4 regions of the Thermaerobacter subterraneus DSM 13965 genome follow, and region 4 is predicted to be linked to each of the others. Evidence: riboswitches for the same ligand, from Rfam matches in the RefSeq annotation. Region 4 holds a riboswitch; each other region holds the start of a gene.

Region 1 (5,523 bases), 940 kb from region 4:
CCCCAGGGCGTTGCCCCGGGGATCCTCGCCCCGGCGCAGGGCCGCCAGCACCTCCAGCAGGCCGATGGAGTCCACGTCGTAGACCGGGGAGGCGCCGCTGGAACCCAGGCGGGGATGGTCGCCCGTCAGGGCCAGGACGTTGCGGACGCCCAGGGCATGGGCGGCCAGCAGGTCGGCCTGCAGGGCCATCAGGTTCCGGTCCCGGGTGGTGCAGTGCATGATGGCGTCGATGCCGGCGCTGCGGGCCAGCAGGGCACCGGCCCAGGCCGCCATCCGCGGCCGGGCCATGGGGCTGTCGCCCACGTTGACGGCATCGGCTCCGGCCGCCGCCACAGTGCGGGCATCGGCCAGGAACTTGGTGGCCACCGGACCCCGCGGCGGATCCAGCTCGACGCTGATGACGAACCGGCGCCCCAGCTTCTCCCGCAGCGGAGCGGGGCTTCCGGGGCCGGTGGCCCCGCCCGCGCCGCTGGTGGTTGCGCCTGGGAGGGAGCCTGCACCGGCAGGCCGGCTCCTGCCCCAATGGGCAGCGGCGGGCAAGGAGGCGGCCTGCTTGCCGGCGTCAGGATGGCCGGCGTCAGGATGGCCGGCGCCCGGCCCGGCGGGGCCGCTGCCCGAACCCGTCCGGTTCAGAGGGCCTAGGACCGGCAGGGCCGGGGCCGGGCCCTCCGGCTCCGGGTGGACCGCTTGGATGCGGCCGGCCAGAGCCTCCAGGTCCGCGGGCTGCCAGGGGCCGGTTCCACCCACCCAGCCGGGTCCGAGGAGGCGCAGGGCATCCCACGCATCCCACCCGCCGGTGTCCTGGGTGGCCGGCTTGGGGCCGGCCAGCCCACGGGCCACAGGTTCGGGCCCGTCGTCCAGCCGTCCCAGGGTGACCCACAGCGGGCCGCTCCACCCGGCCCGCCGCACCGCCGCCAGCCAGCGGGCCGCCCGTGCCGGCCCGCCGCCGGTGGCCACACCCAGGGCGTCGGGCCAGCCGGCCGAGTGGAACGCCTCCAGCCAGGGGGAGGGGAGGGCATCCGGCGGCTCCCCCTCCCCCACCAGCAGGACACCCACCGGCAACCGGGCCGCCTCCCGCACGGCCTTCAGGGCAAGGCCGGCCTCCAGGGGGTGGCGGGCTTCGACCCAGAACAGGTCGACGCCCCCTGCCAGCAGCCCGGCCACCTGGCGGCGGTATCCTTCCAGGACGGCCTCCGGCTCGGTGCTGCCGCCGGCAGCGGCGGTGGCGGGCAGCGGTCCCAACAACCCCGCCACCAGGCAGGGCCGCCCGGCCAGCTCCCGGGCGGACCGCGCCAGCTTGGCGGCCCAGAGGTTGATCTCCTCGATCCGCTCCGGGGACGTGGACGGCAGCCACCAGGGGCTGGCCCAGCGGGTGGCGGTGCGGACCAGGCGGGCTCCGGCCCGGATGGCCGCCAGGTGGACGCCTTCCACCGCGGCGGGTTCGGTGAGGGGAAGGAGGGCGGTGCCTAGAGCCGGTTCTTCCTCCTCCCGGGCCGTGCCCCGGGGCCCCCCGGGCGCCCCGGGGCACGGCTGGGACGGCGCGGGTCCGCCGCCGGACGGGCTGTCGCCCGCGGGGGAGGGCCGGACCGGGCGGGCGGCCAGGGCCCAGGAGGGGTCGCCATCGGCCAGGGCGGGCAGAGCGGGTCCAGGACTCACCGCCGGCAGGGTTCGGGGAGCCGGATCCGGGGCGAAGGGCACGAAGGTTCCTCCGCCCCCGCCCCCTGCAACCGGGCGTGCCGGAGGGAGGCCGGCAGGGCCCGCGGGGCCGTTGTCCTCGGGCGGGTGGCCCGCGGCAGGGAAGGCCGCCCGCGGCGGAGCCGCGTGGCCGGGCTGGGAGTCGGCCGTGGCCGGGTGGGCAGGTCGCGGTCCGGCGGCCGGCCGGAAGGGCTGGGTCACCCTGGTCGTCACCTCCAGTTCGCGGCGCCGGCGACAGCGCCCCGGCACGGGGTGCCTGGGCTTCCGCACGGCGCTCGGCGCTGCAGGATGGGGGGGAACGGGCCCTTCCTGGCCCCACCGGCCCCTGGCTCGCCGGGCTCCGGGACCCCCTGGGTACCTGGGGTCCCCGGTCCCTTAAGCTCTGGCGGCCAAAGAAGAAGCCCCTTCCGAAGGAGGAAGGGGCTTGGTGATCGCAGCAGGGTCCCCGTCCCCCTTCTCTCATCTCTCGGCTCCCGGAGGGAGCCGCGGGAGTTGGCACCGCACGACCAAGGTCGCCGGTTGCCGCGGCGTCATCGGGCCCGTCCCTCGACCGCTCTGGATAAGAGAGGGGTCGGCCGGCTCGGCCGGCCGCATCCGTTGTCAATGGAGATTACGCACAGTATAGCCGGGTTCCGCCATCCCGACAACAGGTCAGAGCCGGTTTCCTTCGCTACAATAAAAGGCGTGCAACCGGCGACGTTCGGCAGGGCCGCCGGTACGTTTGAGCGGTGGAACCGCAGGCGGGACGCCCAGACGGGGGCTCACCCGGCCGGCGGGCAGGCGCAGGATGGGGGAGAGATCCGGTGCACCAGGCGGACGAACACGGCCCGGCCATGGCACGGGCGGCGGCCGCGGGCGCAGGGGCCGAGGCGCCCACCGCCCGCTCCTGGCGCCTGCTGGCCCGGGCCTGGTTCCAGGCCAGCCGCCCCCACCTCAAGCCGGTCACCATCATCCCCGTGCTGGTGGGGATCCTGGTGGCCGGCGGGGAGGGCCACTTCGACCCCTGGCTGGCGCTGCTCACCATGCTGGGCAGCCTGGCCATCCACGCCGGCACCGACATGGCCAACGACTACTTCGACTACATCATGTACGAGGGCGATGCGCCCTTCACCGGCGGCAGCGGCGTGATCCAGGCGGGGTGGCTCAGCCCGGACAGCCTGCGCCGGGGAGCCTGGGCCACCTTCGGCTTCGGCGCTCTGGTGGGCGGCTACCTGGCCGCCCGCACGGGCTGGCCCGCCCTGGCCTTCGGCCTGCTGGGCATCGCCAGCGGGCTCTTCTACACGGCTCCGCCCGTCCGCTACGGCTACCGCGGGCTCGGCGAGGTCATGGTGGGACTCAACATGGGCGCGGTGCTGGTGCTGGGTTCGTACTACGTCCAGGCCCGCACCCTTTCCCTGGAGGCGCTGGTGGCCTCCTTGCCCCTGGTGTCCCTGGTGGCCCTGATCCTCTATGCCGAGTCGATCCACGACATCGAAGAAGACCGGGCCACCGGCAAGATGACCGTAGCGGCGCGGCTGGGAGAGACGCGCGCCCTGCGCCTGTACTTCGGGTGGGTGGCGGCCACGGCGGTGCTGATCGTCGCCGGGGTGGCGGCCGGGCGGCTGCCCGCCCTGGTGCTGGTCACGCTGGTGCCCGCGGCCCGCTGCCTGCGGCAGGCCCCGCTCTTCCTGGCCCGGCCCTACCGGCACCAGGACCTTTACCGGCTGGGCCGGCTGGCCCTGGGGCTCTACAAGGCGGCGGGGGTCTCGCTGGTGGCGGGATACGGCTGGTGGTGGCTGCGGTCGGCCCTGTGGTCCTGACAGGACCGGGGGTTTGCGGGAGCGAGCCGGCCGGCCGGGCCCGGCCGCCCGCCATGGGCCGAGCCCGTCGCCGGGGCCGCCGGTCTTGAGGGTCCCGGCGGCCTGGGTGCAACGGGGTTGGGGCCGGCGTAGCCGGCAGCCGGGCGGGGCGAGCCGCCGGGCGAGGCGGGCGCACGGGTGTGGCCGACCCTGCCCGGCCGGGTGGCCTTGAGGAAGGGATCTGGGCCTCGCTCACGAACATCCCTGCTTTGGGTCGCCGGTGAATGAATGTTCACCCAGAGTTCACCGGGGACGCCAGCCGTTGCCGATTCGAGGAACCAGCAATCCGCCGGGTTCGGCGAACTTACGATCCTTAGGATAGAGGGATGACACCCTTGGCCAGGGAAGTGCCCCGTCTTGCGTCCCTCACGGGACCCGTCAGTCGCGATCTGGACCGGCTCCATGCCCGGGCCCGGGACCAGGCCCGGCGCGGGCGGCGGCCTGCCGTGGTGAGCTTTACCGTCGCCGCCGAGGACCTGGACCCCATCGCGCTGTGGGAGGGCGCCGCCATCCTGACCCACGAGCGGGCGCTCTGGTCTGCTCCGGGCGGCACCATGGCCATGGTCGCCCTGGGGGCGGCAGCCGTCCTGGAAGCCGGTCCAGGTCCGGATGCGGCGGCCGGGCCGGAAGCGGCCGGCGCCGGCCCCGCCGCGCCCCTGGCCGCCATCGCCCCGGCCCTGGCTTCCGCCTGGCAGGCCCTGTGCGAGGGTGCGCTCATCGATGCGCCCCACGGCGTGTGGGGAACGGGACCGGTGGTGGTGGGGGGCTTCGCCTTCGACCCCCAGGAGGCGGCGGATTCGCTGTGGGCCGGCTTCCCCGCGGCGCGCTTCGTCCTGCCGGAGCTGCTGGTCACCCGGACAGGCGGCGGGACCTGGCTCACCTTCAACCGGGTGGTGGTCCCCGGGGTGGTGACGGCGGCGGAGAGGGGGGCCGGGACCCCGGCCGCCGCGGGCGCGGGTGGCGAGGGAGCCGGGTGGGTTTTCCCCGGGGGCATCCGGCTGCGCGTGCCCGCGGCGGCCACCACCGCCGCCGGCGAGCGCGGCCGCCGCTGGCTCTCGCTGCTGGCCGTCGCTTCAACGGCCGGGCGGCGCCCGGGAAGCGGCGGGACGGACCCCCGAGGGCCTGCCGGTGCCCCGGGCCCTGGCGGGCCGGGCAAGGCGGAGGCCGGGCCAGGCGGCCGGGCCGGTCTTCAACTGGCCGGAGCCGCAGGGCTCGGTGCTGCGCCCGGTGCACCGGGCTGGCCTGGGTCAGCCGGCGGTCGGGAGGGGTCCGGTTCGTCCGCCCGGCCGCACGGGGCCGGTGGATTCCCGTCCCTGCTGGGTGCGCGGGCGGTGCCCGGCCGGGACGAGTGGGAGGCGATGCTCGGCGCGGCGCTGGACGCCATCGGCCGGGGCGAGCTGGCCAAGGTGGTCCTGGCGCGCCGCCTGCACCTGCGGGCCGCGGCGGCCTTCGATCCCGGGACGGCCCTGCGCCGGCTCCAGGCCGGTTACCCCGAATGCTTCATCTTCGCCGTGGCCCGAGACCGGACCGTCTTCCTGGGGGCCACGCCCGAACGGCTGGTGCGGCTGCGGGACCGGCGGGTCGAGACGGCCGCGGTGGCCGGTTCGACCGCGCGGGGGGCGACCCCTGAGGCCGACGCTGCCCTGGCCCGGGAGCTGCTGGCCAGTCCCAAGGAACGGGAAGAACATGCGCTGGTGGTGCGGATGCTGCGGGACACCCTGGGGCCGGTGTGCCGGGTGCTGGACGTCCCGGCGGAGCCCCGCCTGCTCCAGCTGCGGAACGTGCAGCACCTGTACACGCCCATCACGGGGGTGGTCGATGGCGCCACGGTGCCGGAGCTGGTGGCGCGGCTCCATCCCACACCGGCCCTGGGCGGCTGGCCGCGGGAGCGGGCCCTGGCGTTCATCCGTCGCTGGGAGGGCGGAAGCCGGGGCTGGTACGCGGCTCCCCTGGGCTGGTTCGACCACCGGGGGGAGGGGGAGATGGCGGT
Region 2 (5,523 bases), 950 kb from region 4:
CCAGCTGCTCGGCGAAGTACTCCACCATGTCGTTGCGCTCGGCCTCGCCGTGAACCAGCACGTCCAGGCCCAGCTCCTCCTGCAGCCGGATCACCCGGCGGATCTCGGCGCGGATGCCCTCTTCGTAGGTGGCGGTGTCGATCTCCCCGTGCCGCCAGCGCGCCCGCAGCCGGCGCACCTCCGGAGTCTGGGGGAAGGAGCCGATGGTGGTGGTGGGCAGGGGCGGGAGGCCCAGCCGCTCCCGCTGCAGCGACCGCCGCTGGGGCGCCCGGGAGGGCCTGCGGGCCTCGTCCGGGTTGAGCCGCGCCAACCGCTCCTGCACCTCCGGCCGGGTGCGCCGGGGCGAGCGGCGCCGGGCCTCCACCGCCGCCCGGCTGGCCTCGAGGGCGCCGGCCACGGCCTGCCGGCCCTGGTTCAAGGCGCGGGTCAGGACCGCCACTTCCTCCAGCTTCTGCTTCGCGAAGGCAAGCCAGCCCTTGATCTCCGGATCCAGATCCGTCTCCAGGTCCAGGTCGATGGGCACGTGCAGCAGCGAGCAGGAGGGGGCGACGAAGAGCCGCCCGGCCCCCAGGGCGTCCCGGGCCCGCTCCAGCAGGGCCAGGGCCGCCTCCAGGTCCGCCCGCCAGACGTTGCGGCCGTCCACCACCCCCAGGGAGAGGTGCAGGGTGGGCGGAACCCCGGCGGCCAGCACCTGCTCCAGCTGGCCGGGGTCCCGCACCAGATCCAGGTGCAGGGCCTGCACCGGCAGGCTCAAGGCTAGCTCCAGGTTGTCCCGCAACCCCTCGAAGTAGGTGGCCAGGAAGAGCCGGAGCCCCGGGGCCGCCTGGGCTAAGGTGGCGTAGGCGCGGCGGTAGGCGGCCCGGGCCGGTTCGTCCAGGTCCAGGGCCAGGAACGGCTCATCCAGCTGGACCCAGGTGGCGCCGGCCGCCGCCAGCTCCCGCAGCACCTGCCCGTACACGGGCAGCAGGCCGTCCAGCAAGGCAAGGCGCGGCCCGGCGACCCCTTCCCCGCCGGAGGAACCGGCCGCCCCGCCGCCCAGACCCCCGGCCTCGCCGCGGCTCGCCTCGGGGGCCCGGCCGGCGGCGCCCGCCCCGGCCGGAGTGCGGAGCTTGGCCAGCAGCAGGAAGCTCACCGGGCCCAGCAGCACGGGGCGGGCCTCGAAACCCAGGGAGCGGGCCTCGCGGAATCCCTCCACCACCTTGCGGGACGCCAGGCGGAAGGCCTGCCCTGGTTCCAGCTCGGGCACGATGTAGTGGTAGTTGGTGTCGAACCACTTGGTCATCTCCAGGGCGGGGACGCCCCGGCCGGGGGTGCCCCGGGCCATGGCGAAGTAGACGTCCAGGGGGACCTCCCCAGCAGCCGCGGCGGCCGCCGCGCCCGGGCCCGCCTCCGCCCTCTGGCCCGCCGCGGGGGTGGCCCGGCCCGCGCCGGCGGCATCGCCACCAGGAGCCGGGGGGATTGCGGCGCCGGCTTCCGCTGAAGGGGCCCACCCGTAACGGGCGGGCACGGCCCCCACCATGCAGGCGGTATCCAGCACGTGGTCGTAGAGGGAGAAGTCCCCCACGGGCACCACGTCGATCCCCGCCGCCCGCTGCAGCTCCCAGTGCCGCCGCCGCAAGGCCGCCGCCGTCGCCAGCAGAGCGTCCGCGGAAATCTTGCCGTCCCAGTAGGCCTCCAGGGCCTGTTTCAACTCCCGGCCGGCCCCGATGCGGGGGAAGCCCAGGTTGGTTGCCACGGCCATGGGTCCGCGCCTCCTTCGTGGGATGGGACTGAAAATGAAAAACCCCTCCGGGAAAGGAGAGGTTCCTCGCCTTTCCCTATCTCCCGGGAACGCCTCCCGCGGGAATTGGCACCGTGCCGCCTGGGTGGAGCCGGCGGCCGGTTGCCGTGGCGTCATCGGGCCCGTCCCTCGGCCACTCTCGATAGGGCTTTGTCCGGTCATTCCCTTGTCAGCGACCGCGGGGTTGCAGGCGCTGCGGCCTGCAAGGCCCCCCGGGTTTCCGCATCCCACAGCCAAGGAAGGGGCCCATGGCCTCGCGGCCTGCGGTGCGTCATCGCGGTCCGCGGCCCTCCGGGTCTCGTCCGGCCGGCGTGGGCCCGGTGGGCTTGCAGGGCCCGTTGCCCAGGTGCGGCCTGGCGCCCCGGCGCCGCAGCGGGCTGGAACCCTCGCGCGGGATGCGGGCATTGGGGACTGCTATTCGGGGCCGGGGACGAAAGTCCTGCTGCCCCCACACCCCAGGGTGGGGTGAAACCGCGCCATCCCCGGCGGTCGCCCGCTGCGGGCCCTGCCGGCCGCCGGCGTGCCATTGCGGCCCGGGCACTGCCGGCCCGAGGTGGCCCGCATCCTGCCGGCGGCAGCCTATAAGCCTATAATTGAAGGGAAAACGGCGCAAGGAGGCAGCCCAGCCATGGACCGCCTGCAGCCCGGCGGCGCCGCGACGGGGGGCGGGGCGGCACCGGCCCCCGCCGGCGCCGTGACCCCCGAGGCAGCCGCCCAGCATCCTGACGCCGCCCTGGTGGTGGTGGACGTCCAGAACGACTTCTGTCCCGGCGGTGCCCTGGCCGTGCCCCAGGGCGACCAGGTGGTGCCCGTCCTCAACCGCTGGATCGGCGCCTTCCACGCGGCGGGCCGGCCCGTGGTCTTCACCCAGGACTGGCATCCCTCCGGCCATGTGAGCTTCCGCGAGCAGGGCGGGCCCTGGCCGGTCCACTGCGTGCAGGGCAGCCCGGGGGCCGCCTTCCACCCGGACCTGCAGGTCCGGGGCACCGTCTTCCGCAAGGGGTTCGCCCCCGACCGGGAGGCCTACAGTGGCTTTGACGGCGCCCTGGCCGCCGGTGAGGCCGGGGTCCGCCCCGAGGTCACCCTGGCCGGCTGGCTGCGGCAGCAGGGGGTCCGGCACCTGTACGTGGGCGGCCTGGCCACCGACTACTGCGTGCGGGCCACGGTGCTGGACGGCCTGCGGGAGGGTTTTCGGGTCACGGTGCTGGTTCCGGCCGTGCGGGCCGTCGACGTGACCCCGGGGGACGGGGAGCGCGCCCTGGCGGAGATGGAGGCCCACGGGGCCCTGCTGGCCGCCGGGGACGCCGGGGAGGCCCGGTGACGGTGTTCTTGCGGGACGAACGCGGCCGCGGCGAGCCGGCGGGCCCGGCCCTCGATGCGGGCCAGGCCCGGCCCCCGGCCCGACGCCTTCCCGCCGGGCCACCGGCGCCGGCGGCCGCCTCCACCCCAACCGCCCGCCCGGCGCCGGCTTCCGCCGGCGGCAAGCCCTCCGCCCTGGCGCCGGCAGCCCCCGCCGCCCGGCCCGGCCCCGGTCCGGACGGGCCGGCACCGGCCGGTCCCACCGTGCTGGTGGTGGACGACGAGGAGTCCCTGCTGGAACTGGTGGCGTACAACCTGCAGCGCAACGGCATGGCACCGGTGCTGGCCCGGGACGGTGCCGAGGCCCTGCGCCGCCTGGAGGAGCGCCGGCCCCAGGTGATCATCCTGGACGTCATGCTGCCCGATACCGACGGCTTCACCCTCTGCCGCCACCTGCGGGAGCGGGGCATTCAGACGCCCATCCTCATGCTGACCGCCCGGGACAGCGAGATCGACAAGGTGCTGGGGCTGGAGCTGGGCGCCGACGACTACGTGACCAAGCCCTTCAGCCCCCGGGAGCTGGTGGCGCGGATCAAGGCGCTGCTGCGCCGCACCGAGGGCCGGCGCCAGCAGATCGGCCCCATCGTGATCGACTACGCCGGCCATGAGGTCTACCGGGACGGCCAGCGGGTGGCCCTGACCCCCACGGAGTTCAAGCTGCTGGCCACGCTGGCTGCCGAGCCGGGCCGGGCCTTCACCCGGCAGGAGCTGCTGGACAGGGTCTGGGGTGAAGAGGCCTTCGGCGACCCGCGGACCGTGGACGTCCACGTACGCCACCTGCGGGAGAAGCTGGAGCGCAACCCCAGCCAGCCGGAGTGGATCCTCACCGTGCGGGGACACGGCTACAAGCTGAACTCCCCGGTGGCCGGGCTGTGAGCCGGGGGGCCGGCCTCGGTCCGGTGCAGCGGTGGCGGGAGGCCTGGCTCCGCCGGCGCATGCCCCGGCCGGGCCGGGAAGCGCCGGACTTCACCCTGCCCCTGGCCGGGACCGGCGACGAATTCTTGCGGCTGCGCGATCTCAGGGGTCGCCCGCTGGTCCTGCTGTTCTTCCCCTTTGCCTTCAGCCCCGGCTGCTGCAACGAGATCGAGGACTTCACCGCCCGCTACCCGGACTTCGCCTCCCGGGGCGCCCAGGTGGTGGGGATCAGCACCGACAGTCCCTATGCGCTCCGGGCGTGGGCCGACCGCTACCAGGTGCCCTTCCCCCTGGCCAGCGATTACAACCGGCGGGTGATCCGGCGCTACGGTGTGGCCATCAGCCGCTGGGGCCTGGGCGATTTTGCCGACCGGGCCGTGTTCGTCCTGGATGAACGCGGCGTCGTGCGCTGGGTCTGGCGGGCCCCGGATCTGGGCTACCTGCCCGATCCGGACCAGGTGCTGGCCCACTTGCCCGATCCGCCCGGTGACCGGCCCGGCCCGGCCGGCCACCGCCCGGGCCGGCGCTGAGGGTCGCTGCCGGCAGCCGAGCGCGGAGGGGAACGCCGCGGCGAGGGGCATGGCGCAGCGCGGAGATGGTCCTCAGCGTGGCGGTGGGCCTGGCGTCGCACGGAGATGGCCCCGAAGTCGCATCGCCCCGGCCCCGGCGCAGCAAGGGGCCGCCGCCGCGGCCCCTTGCCGGTTCGTTCTCGCAGCCGCGCAACCCCCAGCCCCGTGGGCCGGACCGTGAGAAGCGCCCCGCGGCCCGGACCGTCAGAAGCCCTCCCGCCAGGCGTGCATGGCCTGCACCTGGCTGAGGTACGCGGCCACCTCACCGTCCCGCCGCTCCTCGTCCCAACCCAGGATCTCGCCCATGGCCGCCGCCGCGTCGGCCGCCACCCCGCGCCCGTTGTCGGTGCTCCAGAGGGCCTCGGGCACCCGCCGCCAGAGGGCGTCGGCCAGGGTCTGGGCCATCTCCTCCGCGGCGGCGTACCGGGCCGCCGCCCGGACCCGGGCCGCCCGCGGCCCCGCCTGCAGGTCTTCGGGGCGCAGGTAGCCCAGGACCCGGTCGATCTCATCGCCGTAGTGGCGGGCCAGCCACTGCAGTTCCTCCACGGGCAAGCCCGTCTGGGCCGCCTTCTGCCGCAATTCGGCCTCCGCCGGCACGCGGGCGCCGCCGGGCAGGGGCTCCTCGTCCACCGGTGCCCCTTGGGTCTCGGGGAACACCTGATCGACGATGTTGCGGGCCATGGCCTTGTAGGCCGTCAGCTTCCCGCCGGCCACCGTCACCAGGCCCGAAGGGCTGGTGTAGAGCTTGTAGTCCCGGGAGATGGCGCTGGGATCCCGGGTATCCCCCGGGTCGATGAGCGGCCGCAGGCCCGCCCAGGCGCTGATCACGTCGTCCGGTCCCAGGCGGGTGGCGGGGAAGGTGCGGTTGAGGGCGTCCAGCACGTAGCGGACGTCGGCGGC
Region 3 (5,523 bases), 510 kb from region 4:
GGAAGGCCAGGGCAGGGCGACGTTCACCGGGCCGCTCACCGGGACCCGGCCCCGGGAGGAGCCCCGGCGGGCCGCAGGCGCTGCACGTCGCCGGCCAGGATGCGCTGGCGCCGGCCGCCGGCCTGTTCGACCACCAGGGAACCGTCGGGTGCCACGTCCAGGGCGATGCCGGCCACCTCACCGGTGGGCAGGGCCACCCGCACCGGCTCCCCCAGCCAGGCGGCACGGCTGCGCCAAGCGGCCAGCACCGGGCCGGGACCTTCCTGGTGCAGCTGGGCGTAACGTTCCTCCAGCCGCTGGAGGATCGCCTCCGCCAGCTCGTTCCGCGTCACCCGGCGGCCGGCCTCCCGGGCCAGCCAGGTCAGGCGACCGGCCAGCTCGGCGGGCACCGGCTCGCCCTCCACGTCCAGGTTGACCCCGATGCCTGCCACCACGTACTCCGCACCGTGGGGGTGGCTGACCGTCTCCAGCAGGATGCCGGCCACCTTCCGGTCGTCGATCAGCACGTCGTTGGGCCACTTCACCTGGACCGGCCGGCCGGCCAGGCCCTCCGCCGCTTCGGCCACTGCCGCCGCGGCGGCCAGCGTCAAAAGGGGCAGGTGCTCGGGGGGCAGGGCGGGGCGCAGGATCAGGGACATCCAGAGGCCGCCGGGCGGGCTCCACCAGGCCCGGCGCAGGCGCCCCCGCCCGGCCGCCTGGCGATCCGCCACCACCACGGTGCCCTCGGGTGCGCCCGCCTCCGCCAGCCGGCGGGCCACGTCGTTGGTCGACCCCACCTCGGCGAGCCAGTGGACGGTGTGGCCCAGGCGCGCGCCCGCGCGGCGGGCCTCCAGCAGCTCGGGGACGAACCGGCGGGCTGCCAGCCGCCCGGCGGCCCCGGAATCCAGGGTGTAGCCCTGGTGGGGGCGGCCTTCCACAGGCCAGCCGTCCCGGCGCAAAGCTTCGATGTGCTTCCAGAGGGCGGCGCGGGTGATGCCCAGGCCCTCCGCCAGGGTCGCGCCCGAGACCGGCTGCCCGCCGGCGGCCAGCAGGGCCGCCAGCACCCGGCTGCGCGGCCGGGGCCCGTCCCCTCTCACGGCATCCTTTGCGGGCATGGCGTTTCCTCCCGGCAACACCATACCACGCCGGGCCCGGAGCAGGGTGTCGCGGCGCCTCAGCGCTGGGCGTCGGCCGGGTGGACCACCAGGATGCCGCGCATCCCCTTCTCGTAGTGGCCGGGCATGTGGCAGGCCAGCTCGAAACGGCCTGGAAGATCGGCATTGAAGATCAGCCGGACGCTGGTTCCCGGCCGCAGGCCGGCCACCTCGATGCCATAGCCGTCGATCTCCAGCTCGTGTTCCTCCCGCCCCGTGTTGATCAGCGTCAGGCGCACCCGGGTCCCCTGCCGGACCTCGATGACCGCCGGCTGGTAGGCGTACTCGGACAGCCGGATCACCCGGTCGGCCACGGGCCGCCCCGGTGCGGTGACGCCGGCCACGCCGGGGCGGGTCGACCGCAGGTGCAGGCCCAGGGCGCCGGCCAGCAGGGCGGCGGACACAAGCAGGGCGATCACCGAGCGGGCGGCGGGCCCCGGTGCAGCCCCGTCGGACACGATGGCACCTCCCCGCAAGGGGCCGTTTCCCGGCCGGTTGGGGGGCGGCGGCCGGGCGCCCTTACGGAACCAATGTATGCCGGCCCGGTGACTCTCCATGCGCAGCGGCCGCCGGGGCCGGGCAGCGGTTGTCCACAAGGGGGCGGGCAACGGCCGGGCGAACCAGGACAGAGCGACCGCGATGCGGACTTCCAGGGCGTCCGGGGGCGGGTCCGCCTGCCCGCCCGGGCACGCGGCGCGGCCGGGCGGCAACGGAGCCCGACGGAGCCTGCCGCCGGCCATCGCCCGCGAGGAGAAGGAGGGCGACGCATGGGCGAGGGGTCCAGGGACGGGGATCGGGGGCTGCGGCCACCGGGGGGCATGGGGCAGGGCGGGGCCGGATCGCAGGGCCTGCCCCCCTACACCGTCCGGGTCAGCTCCAGGGCGCGCCGGGTGCGGCTGGTGCTTTCGCCGGCCGACGGCCTGGTGGTGGTGGTTCCGCCGGGGTACCGGCTGCAGCGGGTGCCCCAGGTGGTGGCCCAGCATGCGGCCTGGATCCAGCGGGCCCGGCAGCGCCTGGAACAGCAGGCCCGGGCCGCCGGCGGCGGGGCGGGCGATCCCTTGCTCCGCCAGGATGCCGCCGGCCTGGCTCCCCCGGCCTGGCTGTGGCTGCGGGCTCTGGGGGAGGTGTGGGCCGTGACGCCGGCGGGCCGGCCCACCCTGGGCGGCGCCGCCGGCGGAGGGGGCAAGCCCGCCGCCGGCCGGACCCCGCAGCAGGCCCTCTTCGCCGGCGGGGTCACCGGCGATCCAGGGGAACCGCCGCCCCCGGGCGCATCCCTGGCCGGGCAGGTCCGCCTGCCGGCCCGGGCCGGGGAGCAGGGTCCTGCCGCCTGGGGGCCTCCCCTCAGGGGGTGGCTGGCCGCCCGGGCCCGGGCGACCCTGCTGCCCTGGCTGGAACGGCTGGCGCGGGAGCGGGGCTTTCGCCTGGCGGGTTCGTCCATCGGCTGCCCCAAGACCCGCTGGGGCAGCTGTTCCGCCGGGCGCCACGTGCGCCTCAGCCTGAAGCTGCTCTTCCTGCCGCCAGAACTGGTGGAACACGTGCTGATCCACGAACTCTGTCATACCGTCCACCTCAACCACGGTCCCGCCTTCTGGGCCCTGGTGGAACGGCATGACCCCCGGGCGGCGCAGCACCGGCGCCAGCTCCGGGCGGCCTGGAGCTATGTACCGGCCTGGCTGCGGCCGGCGCGCTCCATCGGGCCTTCCCCGGCCGATGCCCGATGGTGAGGGGCGCCGGCGCGCAAGGCCGGCCGGGTCGCGGCCGGGATCGTTGACCTGCAGGGGCCGGCATGATAGCATCACTTTCAACAATCACAGAGCGCGTCTGCTCTCTTATCCAGAGTGGCGGAGGGACTGGCCCGATGAAGCCCGGCAACCGCCGGCCGTGCCTGGACGGCCGGTAAGGTGCCAACTCCTGCAGGATCCGTGCGGATCCTGAGAGATGAGAGGGCGCCGGAAATCTTTTCGGCCCTTCCCTCTCGGGAGGGGTAGTTTCTTATCCGGGACCCCTTCGGGGAGCGGGCGCGGGAGGGAGGGGGACGCGGTGATCCCCTGTCGCGGCCTTGTCGAGGTGGGGCCCTTGCCCCTGGAGCAGGGCGGCCACCTGCCCCGGGCCGAACTGGCCTACGAGACCTGGGGTCGCTGGGACCCCCAGCGCCAGAACGCCATCCTGATCTGCCACGCCCTGACGGGCGACGCCCACGTGGCCTCCCACCATCCCGGCGACCGCCCGGGCTGGTGGGAGGCGGCGGTGGGCCCGGGCCGGCCCATCGACACCCGCCGCTGGTTTGTCATTTGCAGCAACGTGCTGGGAGGCTGTTACGGGTCCACAGGCCCGGCCAGTCCTGAGGAGGCCGGCCACGGGCCCTGGGGCGGGCGGTTTCCCGTGATCACCGTGCGGGACATGGTCCATGCCCAGCGCCGGCTCCTGGATGCGCTGGGCATCGGGCGGCTCGCCCTGGTGGTGGGCGGTTCCCTGGGCGGCATGCAGGCGCTGGAGTGGGCCGTCACCTACCCCGAGCGGGTGGGAGCGGCGGCCGTCCTGGCGGCGCCGCCGGCCGCCTCGCCCCATGCCATCGCCTGGAACGAGGTGCAGCGCCAGGCGATCTTCGCAGACCCCGCCTGGCAGGGCGGCGACTATCCCGCCGCCCGCCCGCCCCGCCGCGGGCTGGCCCTGGCCCGGATGCTGGCCATGACCACCTACCGGGGTCGCGAGGAGTGGGAGGCGCGCTTTGGCCGGGAAGAGGTCCCGGCGGGCGCCGACCCGGTCGCCCAGCGGCTGGGCTCGTACGCCACCGCGCCGGCGGGCCCGGCCGAGGCCTTCCGGTTCCAGATCGAAAGCTACCTGCACTACCAGGGGGAAAAGCTGGTGCGCCGGTTCGATCCCGCCACGTACGTGACCCTGACCCGGGCCATGGATCTCCACGACGTAGGCCGGGGCCGGGGCGGGCTGGAGGGCGCCGCGGCCCGGGTCCAGGGCCGCATGTATGTGCTCAGCATCACCTCGGACCTGCTCTACCCCGTGGACGAGCAGCGGCGGCTGGTCCAGGCCCTGCGCCGGGCGGGCAAGAATGTCACATGGCAGGTCTGGAAGGCTCCCTGGGGCCACGACAGCTTCCTCGTGGACCCCGCGGGGGTGGCCCGCCGGGTGATGGACTGGCTGGAAGAACCCGGTGCTACCGCCGCGCCCGCGCAGGCCGGGGCGGTGGCGGCGGTGGGGGAGGGGCGCCCGTGAAGGGTCCCGTGGTGGCGCTGCTGGGTCTGGGCACCGTGGGTAGTGCGGTGGCGCGCCGGTTGCTCAACCCGCCACCCTGGCTGGTGGCGCGGCTGGGTGGCGTGCCGCGGCTGAAGGGGATCCTGGTACGCCACCCCGGCAAGCCGCGGCCGGCGGCCGTCGACCGCAGCCTGCTCACCACCGATGCCGACCAGCTGCTGGGCGATCCTGAGGTCGACGTGGTGATCGAGCTCATCGGCGGTGTCGAACCGGCCCGCCAGTACGTCCTGCGGGCCCTGGAAGCCGGCCGCCACGTGATCACCGCCAACAAGGCCCTTCTGGCCGAATCCCTGGCGACCCTGTCGGCGGTGGCCCGCCGGCACGGGGTGGAGCTGGCCTTCGAAGGGGCGGTGGCCGGCGGGGTGCCCATCATTCGCCCGCTGCTGAGGTGCCTGGCGGCCAACCGGGTGCGCCGCCTGCGGGCGGTCCTGAATGGCACCTGCAATTTCGTCCTCACCCAGGTGGAGCAGGGCGCCACCCTGGAGGACGCGGTTCGTGCCGCCCAGGCCGCCGGCTATGCGGAAGCCGATCCCAGCGACGACTTGTCGGGGCGCGACGCGGCCCGCAAGCTGGCCATCCTGGCGACCCTGGTGACGGGCGAGCCCGTGGCCTGGACCGCCGTGGCCCGTCGCGGGCTGGACGACCCCGCCTTTCGCCGTGCCCTGCAGGAGGGAGGGGGCGGGGGCGAGGCGGCCCGCCAGGGCGGCGGCGCTGCCCGCTGGCGCCTGGTGGCCACCGCCGAGTGGACGGGGCCGGCCCCCCGGCTGGCCGTCGAGCCGCAGATGTTGCCGCCCCACGACCCCCTGCTCCAGGCGGCCGGGGTGGAGAATATGATCCTGATCGAGGCGGATCCGGTGGGCACGGTGCGGTTTGCCGGGCCCGGGGCCGGCGGCGATGCCACCGCCAGCGCCGTCCTGGCGGACCTGATCGCCATCTGGCGGGGCGACCGCCTGCCGTTGCCGGACCTGGAGGCCGGCCGGTCCGTGGCCGTGCAGCCCTCGGCGGCCGTGCCCCGCGCCGGGTTCGACACCGAGTGGCAGGATCCGGCGGCTGCGGCGGTTAAACTGAGGTTGACGGAAGGTTGAACGGCTCACCGGCCGCCGGGCTCCGCGGCCGGGCG
Region 4 (5,523 bases):
TGCTTGACCTCGGGCCCCACCAGGATCTCCGCCAGCGCCTGGATCTCGGGCCGTTTTACGTCCTCCGGCCGCACCGCCAGCACGTTGGCGAAGGGCGAGTCGGCGTCCTCGACGAACAGGGGATCGGGGTTCTTCAGCGCTCCCGCTTCCTTGGCCTCCAGGACGTAGTTCGTGTTGATGGCCGCCAGGTCCACGTCGGCCAGGGTGCGCGGGATCAGCTCGGCCGCCACCTCGCGGATCTGCAGGTTCTTCGGGTTCTCCACGATGTCCCGCACCGTGGCGGTGTAATCCGCGCCGTCCTTGAGCTTGACCAGGCCCGCCGCCTGGAGCAGGAGCAGCGCCCGGCCGCCGTTGGTGGGGTCGTTGGGAATGGCCACCGTGGCGCCGTCCCGCAGCTGGTCGAGGCTGGTGATCTTGTCCGAATAGAGCCCCATGGGCTCGATGTGGACCTTGGCCACCGGCGTGATGTTCGTGCCGTGGTCCTTATTGAACTGGTCCAGGTAGGGGATGTGCTGGAAGTAGTTGGCGTCCAGTTCCCCGTCGACCAGGGCCGGGTTGAGCTTGGTGTAGTCGCTGAACTCCATCACTTCCAGCTTGATGCCCTGCTCCTCCAGGGCAGGGGCCGCCACGTCGCGCAGGATCTCGGCGTGGGGCACCGCCGTGGCCCCCACCTTCAGGGTGACGGTACCGCTCGTGCCGCCCGATCCGGACCCGTTGCCACCGGCCGAGTTGTCGCCCTGCTCACCGGACGAACCGGCCCCGCCGGCACCGCACCCGGCGACCAGGACGGCGATCAGCAGGGTCGCCACCAGCACCGCCGCCCGGCGGGTCCACCGGCGGCCGGAGAAGACCAGGGAGAGGACACCCATGGCATTCGACCTCCTTCTCGATCTATCGCACCAGGGTCCCTTCCCGGACGAACCGGCCCGCCCCCCGCGAGCCATCCCCCAAAAATCGCCTTCCCGGAGCGCCGGGCGCTAGCGGTGGTTCAGCCGCCGGGCCAGGGTCTCCCCGGCCCACTGGACCCCCTGCACCAGGGCGACCAGCAGGACCACGCAGACCAAGAGGACCCCCGCCTCCCAGCGCTGGTAGCCCATGCGGAAGGCCAGGTCGCCCAGCCCGCCCCCGCCCACGGCCCCCGCCACCGCCGAGAACTCGATGAGCCCGACGGTGGCGATGGTGATCCCCAGGACCACGGCGGGCAGGGCCTCGGGCAGCAGCACCTTGCGCACCACCTGCCACGGGCTGGCGCCCATGGCCACGGCGGCATCCACGGTGCCGCGGTCGACCTCCCGCAGGGCCGTCTCCACCACCCGCGCCACCAGCGGGGTGGCGGCGACCGCCATGGGCGGCACGGCCGCCGCCGTCCCCAGGGACGTGCCGACCAGCAGGCGGGTGAAGGGGGCCAGGGCGATCAGCAGGATGATGAAGGGCACCGACCGCCCGGTGTTGACGACGAACGCCAGCACCGCCCGCAGGGGCGGAAAGGCGGCGATGTGCCCCCGGTCCATCACCACCAGCAGGGTGCCAATGGGCACCCCGGCCAGGGTGGCGAAGAGGATCGCCAGGCCCACCATGTACAGGGTCTGGCCCGTGGCCGTCACGATGTCAGGTCCGAACTCGCGCAGGGCGCTGAAAAGCTCTGCCGCCATCCGCCGTCACCTCCCTCCGGCCAGGGGGCGAGCCGCCTGCGGGGCAAGGGGGCCGGCCCCGGGTGCCGGCGCCGCGCCGGCACCGCTCCGCCCGGGTGCGCCGGGCGAGGCCGAGGCAAGGGGCGCCCAGCGGGCGGCTGCAGCCCCCGCGGCCGCCGCCGGGGCCGCCCGCCGGTCCGCCAGGGCCGGATCGGCAACGGCCTGTGGGCCCGCCTCGGGGCCGGGTTCGTCCCCGGTCCCGAGTGCTGGGGCCGGTAGGTCTCCGGCCGGACCGCCGGCACCGGCGGCGGCCAGCAGCCGCCGGGTGGCCGCCGCCTGCGGGTTCCGGAAGACCTGTTCCACGGGTCCGGCTTCCACCACTCGCCCGGCGTCCATCACGGCCACCCGCTGGCAGGCGGCCTCCACCAGCTCCAGCTGGTGGGTGATCAGCAGCACGGTGATGCCCAGTTCCCGGTGAACCCGCTGCAGCAGCTCCAGCACCGCGCGGCTGGTGGCCGCATCCAGCGCGGAGGTGGGTTCATCACACAAGAGGAGTTCCGGTTGCGTCGCCAGGGCCCGGGCGATGGCCACCCGCTGCTTCTGGCCCCCGCTCAGCTGGGAGGGGTAGGCTCCCGCCTTGTCGGCCAGCCCCACCCAGTCCAGCAGCTCCGCCACCCGGCGCCGGATCTGCTCCCGCGGCACCCCGGCGATCTCCAGGGGCAGCGCCACGTTGCCGGCGGCGGTGCGGGACCACAGCAGGTGAAAGTGCTGGAAGACCAGGCCGATCCGCCGCCGTTGCTGCCGCAGGGCCCGGCCGCGCAGCCCGGTCAGCTCGACGCCGCCCAGGCGGATGGAGCCCGCCGTGGGCCGCTCCAGCAGGGTGATGCACTTGACCAGGGTGCTCTTGCCGGCCCCCGAGGCGCCGACGACGCCGAAGAACTCGCCCCGGCCCACCTCCAGGCTGGCGCCGTCCAGGGCCGTGGTCACGCCGCGGCGGCCGCGGTAGACCTTGACCAGGTTGCGGACCTCCAGCATCGCTTCCGTCACTGCGCTCACCCCCGTGGCCCCACCCCGCACCGGGTGAAGGGCAACAAAAAACCATCCTTCCTGAGAGACGCAGAAAGGATGGCCCAAGGGTGCCATCCCTTCTTATCTCTCAGAACGGCGTCCCGGCACCAGGACGCGGTTCTGCGGGAGTTGGCACCACCCGCCGGCGTTGAACCCCGGGGAACCCGCCCGGCCGCCGTGCCGGGCCGGAGCGGGCGGGGCCGCGCCGCCGCGCGGAGGTTGCCGTGGCTTCATCGGGCCCGTCCCTCCGCCACTCTGGATAAGAAGAGATGTTGCGGATTCGGTTGTTGAAGGTCCCGCGCCGAACGTCCTGCGGGTACTGCGGTACAGCGGCCGGCTCAGCCGTACGACGCCGATTATGCGACCCCTGCCCCGGCCTGTCAACAGGTCAGGCCATCTCCGTCCCCGTCCCGGGTTGGGCGCGCCAGGCGGGGGCGTAGAGCTGGTGGGGGTTCAGGCTGCGGCTCCGCCCCACCAGCCGGGCCGCCATCCGGGCCCGGTGGCCGAAGGCCTGGCAGAACCAGCGGAAGTACAGCAGCTCCTCCTTGCTGCCCAGCTCCAGCCCCGGCCACGGCTCCCGGCCCGCCGCCAGCTCCCGGTCGCTGACGGCGGCTCCGGCGAAGCGCTCCAGGGTGGGGCCCACGCCCGTGCCCATGGCGAACTTGGCCTTCTCCCGCTGGACCACCGCCGCGGGGAGGAACCGGCGGGCCGCCTGCCGCAGGATCCACTTCTCGGTCCCGGTGCGGTCGTGGATCTTCCAGCGCGGCGGGATCCGCCAGGCCAGGTCGACCAGGGTCACCGAGAGGAAGGGAACCCGCCCTTCCAGGCCGTGGGCCATGGTCATGCGGTCGACCCGCTGCAGGTTGGTGTTGTGCAGCGCCAGGGTGATCTCCCGCAGCTCGTCCTGCAGCCGCGCCCGGATCTCCGGCCGCTTGAGGTACTGGTAGCCGCCGAAGAGCTCGTCCGCTCCCTCGCCGGAGAGCACCACCTTGACATACCGGCGCGCCAGTCGCGACACCAGGTAGGTGGGCACCGCGCTGCGCACCAGGGCAGGGTCGAAGGACTCCAGGCGCCGGATCACGGTGGGCAGCAGGGCCAGCAGTTCCTGGCGGGTGAAGACGTACTCGTGGTGGAACGTCCCCAGGTGGGCCGCCACCAGCCGGGCCCGCTCCAGGTCCTCGCTGCCCTCCATGCCCACGGCGAAGGAATGGACCGGCTCTCCGGTTTCCGCCCGCGCTTCCGCCACCAGGGCGGCGATCAGGCTGCTGTCCAGGCCGCCGCTGAGGAACACCCCCACGGGGACGTCGGCCACCAGGCGCCGCCGCACCGCCTGCCGCAGCCGGGCGATGAGTTCCTCCACCGCCGCTTCGGGGCTCTCCAGGTCGTACCGTACCGGGGGCAGCTCGTAGTACCGGACGAACCCGTCCCGTTCCGTCCAGTAGTGCCCGGGGGGAAACTCGTCGATGGTCTCCACGTGGGGCAGCAGGGCCCCCATCTCCGAAGCGAAGAGGAGCGCCCCATCCCGGTCCCTGCCCACATAGAGGGGTTTGATCCCCAGGGGGTCGCGGGCCAAAAAGAGCCCGTCGGGGGTGGAGAGGGCGAAGGCGAACATGCCGTAGAGCCGCCGCACCATGGCCGGTCCCTCGTCTTCGTAGAGGTGCACCAGCACCTCGGTGTCGCTGCGGGTACGGAAGCGGTGGCCGCGGCTCTCGAGTTCGGCCTGCAGCTCGCGGTAGTTGTAGATCTCGCCGTTGAATACCACCCGGATCGCGCCGTCTTCGCTGGCCAGGGGCTGGTGCCCGCCCGCCAGGTCGATGATGGACAGCCGGCGGTGGCCCAGGGTGTGCTGCCCGACCCAAAGTCCCTGGTCGTCGGGGCCCCTGTGGGCCATGGCCTCCAGCATGCGGGCCACCGCTTCACCGCGGGGAGCGGTGGCGCCGGCGATGCCGCACATGAAGTCCCGCCTCCTTTCGGGCCAGGCCGCGGCGCCCCCGGCACGGGAGCGCTCCGCAGCCCGGTTGAAAAAAGACCGGGTGCGTTGGCCCGCGGGCAACGTCCACCCGGTTTTGGTTCCACCCGTTCTGCATGTTGACGCTTTTCATCACACCAGAAGCCGGCCGGTGTGTCAACGTTCGGACAGGGCCCTGGCCGCTGCGGGCAGGCCCAGAGAAGGGCGGCAGCACCCTGGCGGCCGCCCCCTGCCTGCTGGTTAACGCCGGTACCGTCGCTGGCAAGGCCGGCACCATGGCGCGGGAAGGATTCCATCAGTGGCAGGAGTTTGATCGCCCCGTTTGCAGGATCGGGGGTGAAATTGCCGAATTTTGACCACTGTTTGGGACAATCCGCAACACATCCTGCCCGGCTGGTGGCACGTTCCGCCGCATCGGCCGTATCGACGGATGGGGCGACCGGTTCGCGGCTGCCGGGAACGGGCCGGCCCGGGCAGCAGTGAATGGGGGGGCATTATGTTCGGGGGTACCTGGTTGCGCGGTGCGCGCCGCGGGATGGTGGCCCTGCTGGCGGGCGCCCTGATGGTGGGGACCGCGGCCTGCGGCGGGGCAGGCGGTGGCGCGGGCAGCGGGAACAGCGGGAGCAGCGACAAGATCGTCATCGGCGTGCAGGGGCCCTTCACCGGCGACTATGCCGCCGAAGGCAAGGGCTTCCGTCAGGCCATCGAGCTGGTCAAGGAACAGGTGAACGCCCAGGGCGGGGTCCTCGGCAAGCAGATCGAAGTGATCTACGAAGACGACAAGGGCCAGCCCAACGAGTCGACCCTGGCGGCCCAGAAGCTGGCCTCCCAGGGCGTGGTGGCCGTGATCGGCTC

The links. A riboswitch is a leader RNA that binds a small molecule or an ion and turns the genes downstream of it on or off. The one in region 4 is predicted to bind S-adenosylmethionine.
Region 1: linked by a shared signal. The riboswitch ahead of THESUDRAFT_RS04300 (methylenetetrahydrofolate reductase) and the one ahead of THESUDRAFT_RS08010 (methionine ABC transporter ATP-binding protein) in region 4 are both predicted to bind S-adenosylmethionine.
Region 2: linked by a shared signal. The riboswitch ahead of metE (5-methyltetrahydropteroyltriglutamate--homocysteine S-methyltransferase) and the one ahead of THESUDRAFT_RS08010 (methionine ABC transporter ATP-binding protein) in region 4 are both predicted to bind S-adenosylmethionine.
Region 3: linked by a shared signal. The riboswitch ahead of metX (homoserine O-acetyltransferase MetX) and the one ahead of THESUDRAFT_RS08010 (methionine ABC transporter ATP-binding protein) in region 4 are both predicted to bind S-adenosylmethionine.

Annotation. Positions count from the first base shown of each region.
Region 1 is NZ_JH976535.1:1,020,977-1,026,499, forward strand. Features, by position in the region: gene THESUDRAFT_RS04300 (methylenetetrahydrofolate reductase) at 1-1,698, opposite strand, end outside; SAM riboswitch class I at 2,152-2,261, opposite strand; gene menA (1,4-dihydroxy-2-naphthoate octaprenyltransferase) at 2,499-3,494, shown strand; gene THESUDRAFT_RS04310 (isochorismate synthase) at 3,860-5,523, shown strand, end outside.
Region 2 is NZ_JH976535.1:1,009,978-1,015,500, reverse strand. Features, by position in the region: gene metE (5-methyltetrahydropteroyltriglutamate--homocysteine S-methyltransferase) at 1-1,741, opposite strand, end outside; SAM riboswitch class I at 1,815-1,929, opposite strand; gene pncA (bifunctional nicotinamidase/pyrazinamidase) at 2,409-3,101, shown strand; gene THESUDRAFT_RS04270 (response regulator transcription factor) at 3,098-4,015, shown strand; gene THESUDRAFT_RS04265 (redoxin domain-containing protein) at 4,039-4,584, shown strand; gene THESUDRAFT_RS04260 (glycerol-3-phosphate dehydrogenase/oxidase) at 4,828-5,523, opposite strand, start outside.
Region 3 is NZ_JH976535.1:1,452,254-1,457,776, forward strand. Features, by position in the region: gene sfsA (DNA/RNA nuclease SfsA) at 1-27, opposite strand, end outside; gene THESUDRAFT_RS06000 (biotin--[acetyl-CoA-carboxylase] ligase) at 36-1,094, opposite strand; gene THESUDRAFT_RS06005 (cupredoxin domain-containing protein) at 1,154-1,591, opposite strand; gene THESUDRAFT_RS06010 (YgjP family zinc-dependent metalloprotease) at 1,901-2,857, shown strand; SAM riboswitch class I at 2,960-3,078, shown strand; gene metX (homoserine O-acetyltransferase MetX) at 3,174-4,364, shown strand; gene THESUDRAFT_RS06020 (homoserine dehydrogenase) at 4,361-5,488, shown strand.
Region 4 is NZ_JH976535.1:1,962,815-1,968,337, reverse strand. Features, by position in the region: gene THESUDRAFT_RS08020 (MetQ/NlpA family ABC transporter substrate-binding protein) at 1-869, opposite strand, end outside; gene THESUDRAFT_RS08015 (methionine ABC transporter permease) at 978-1,652, opposite strand; gene THESUDRAFT_RS08010 (methionine ABC transporter ATP-binding protein) at 1,659-2,687, opposite strand; SAM riboswitch class I at 2,778-2,965, opposite strand; gene asnB (asparagine synthase B) at 3,088-4,653, opposite strand; gene THESUDRAFT_RS08000 (branched-chain amino acid ABC transporter substrate-binding protein) at 5,183-5,523, shown strand, end outside.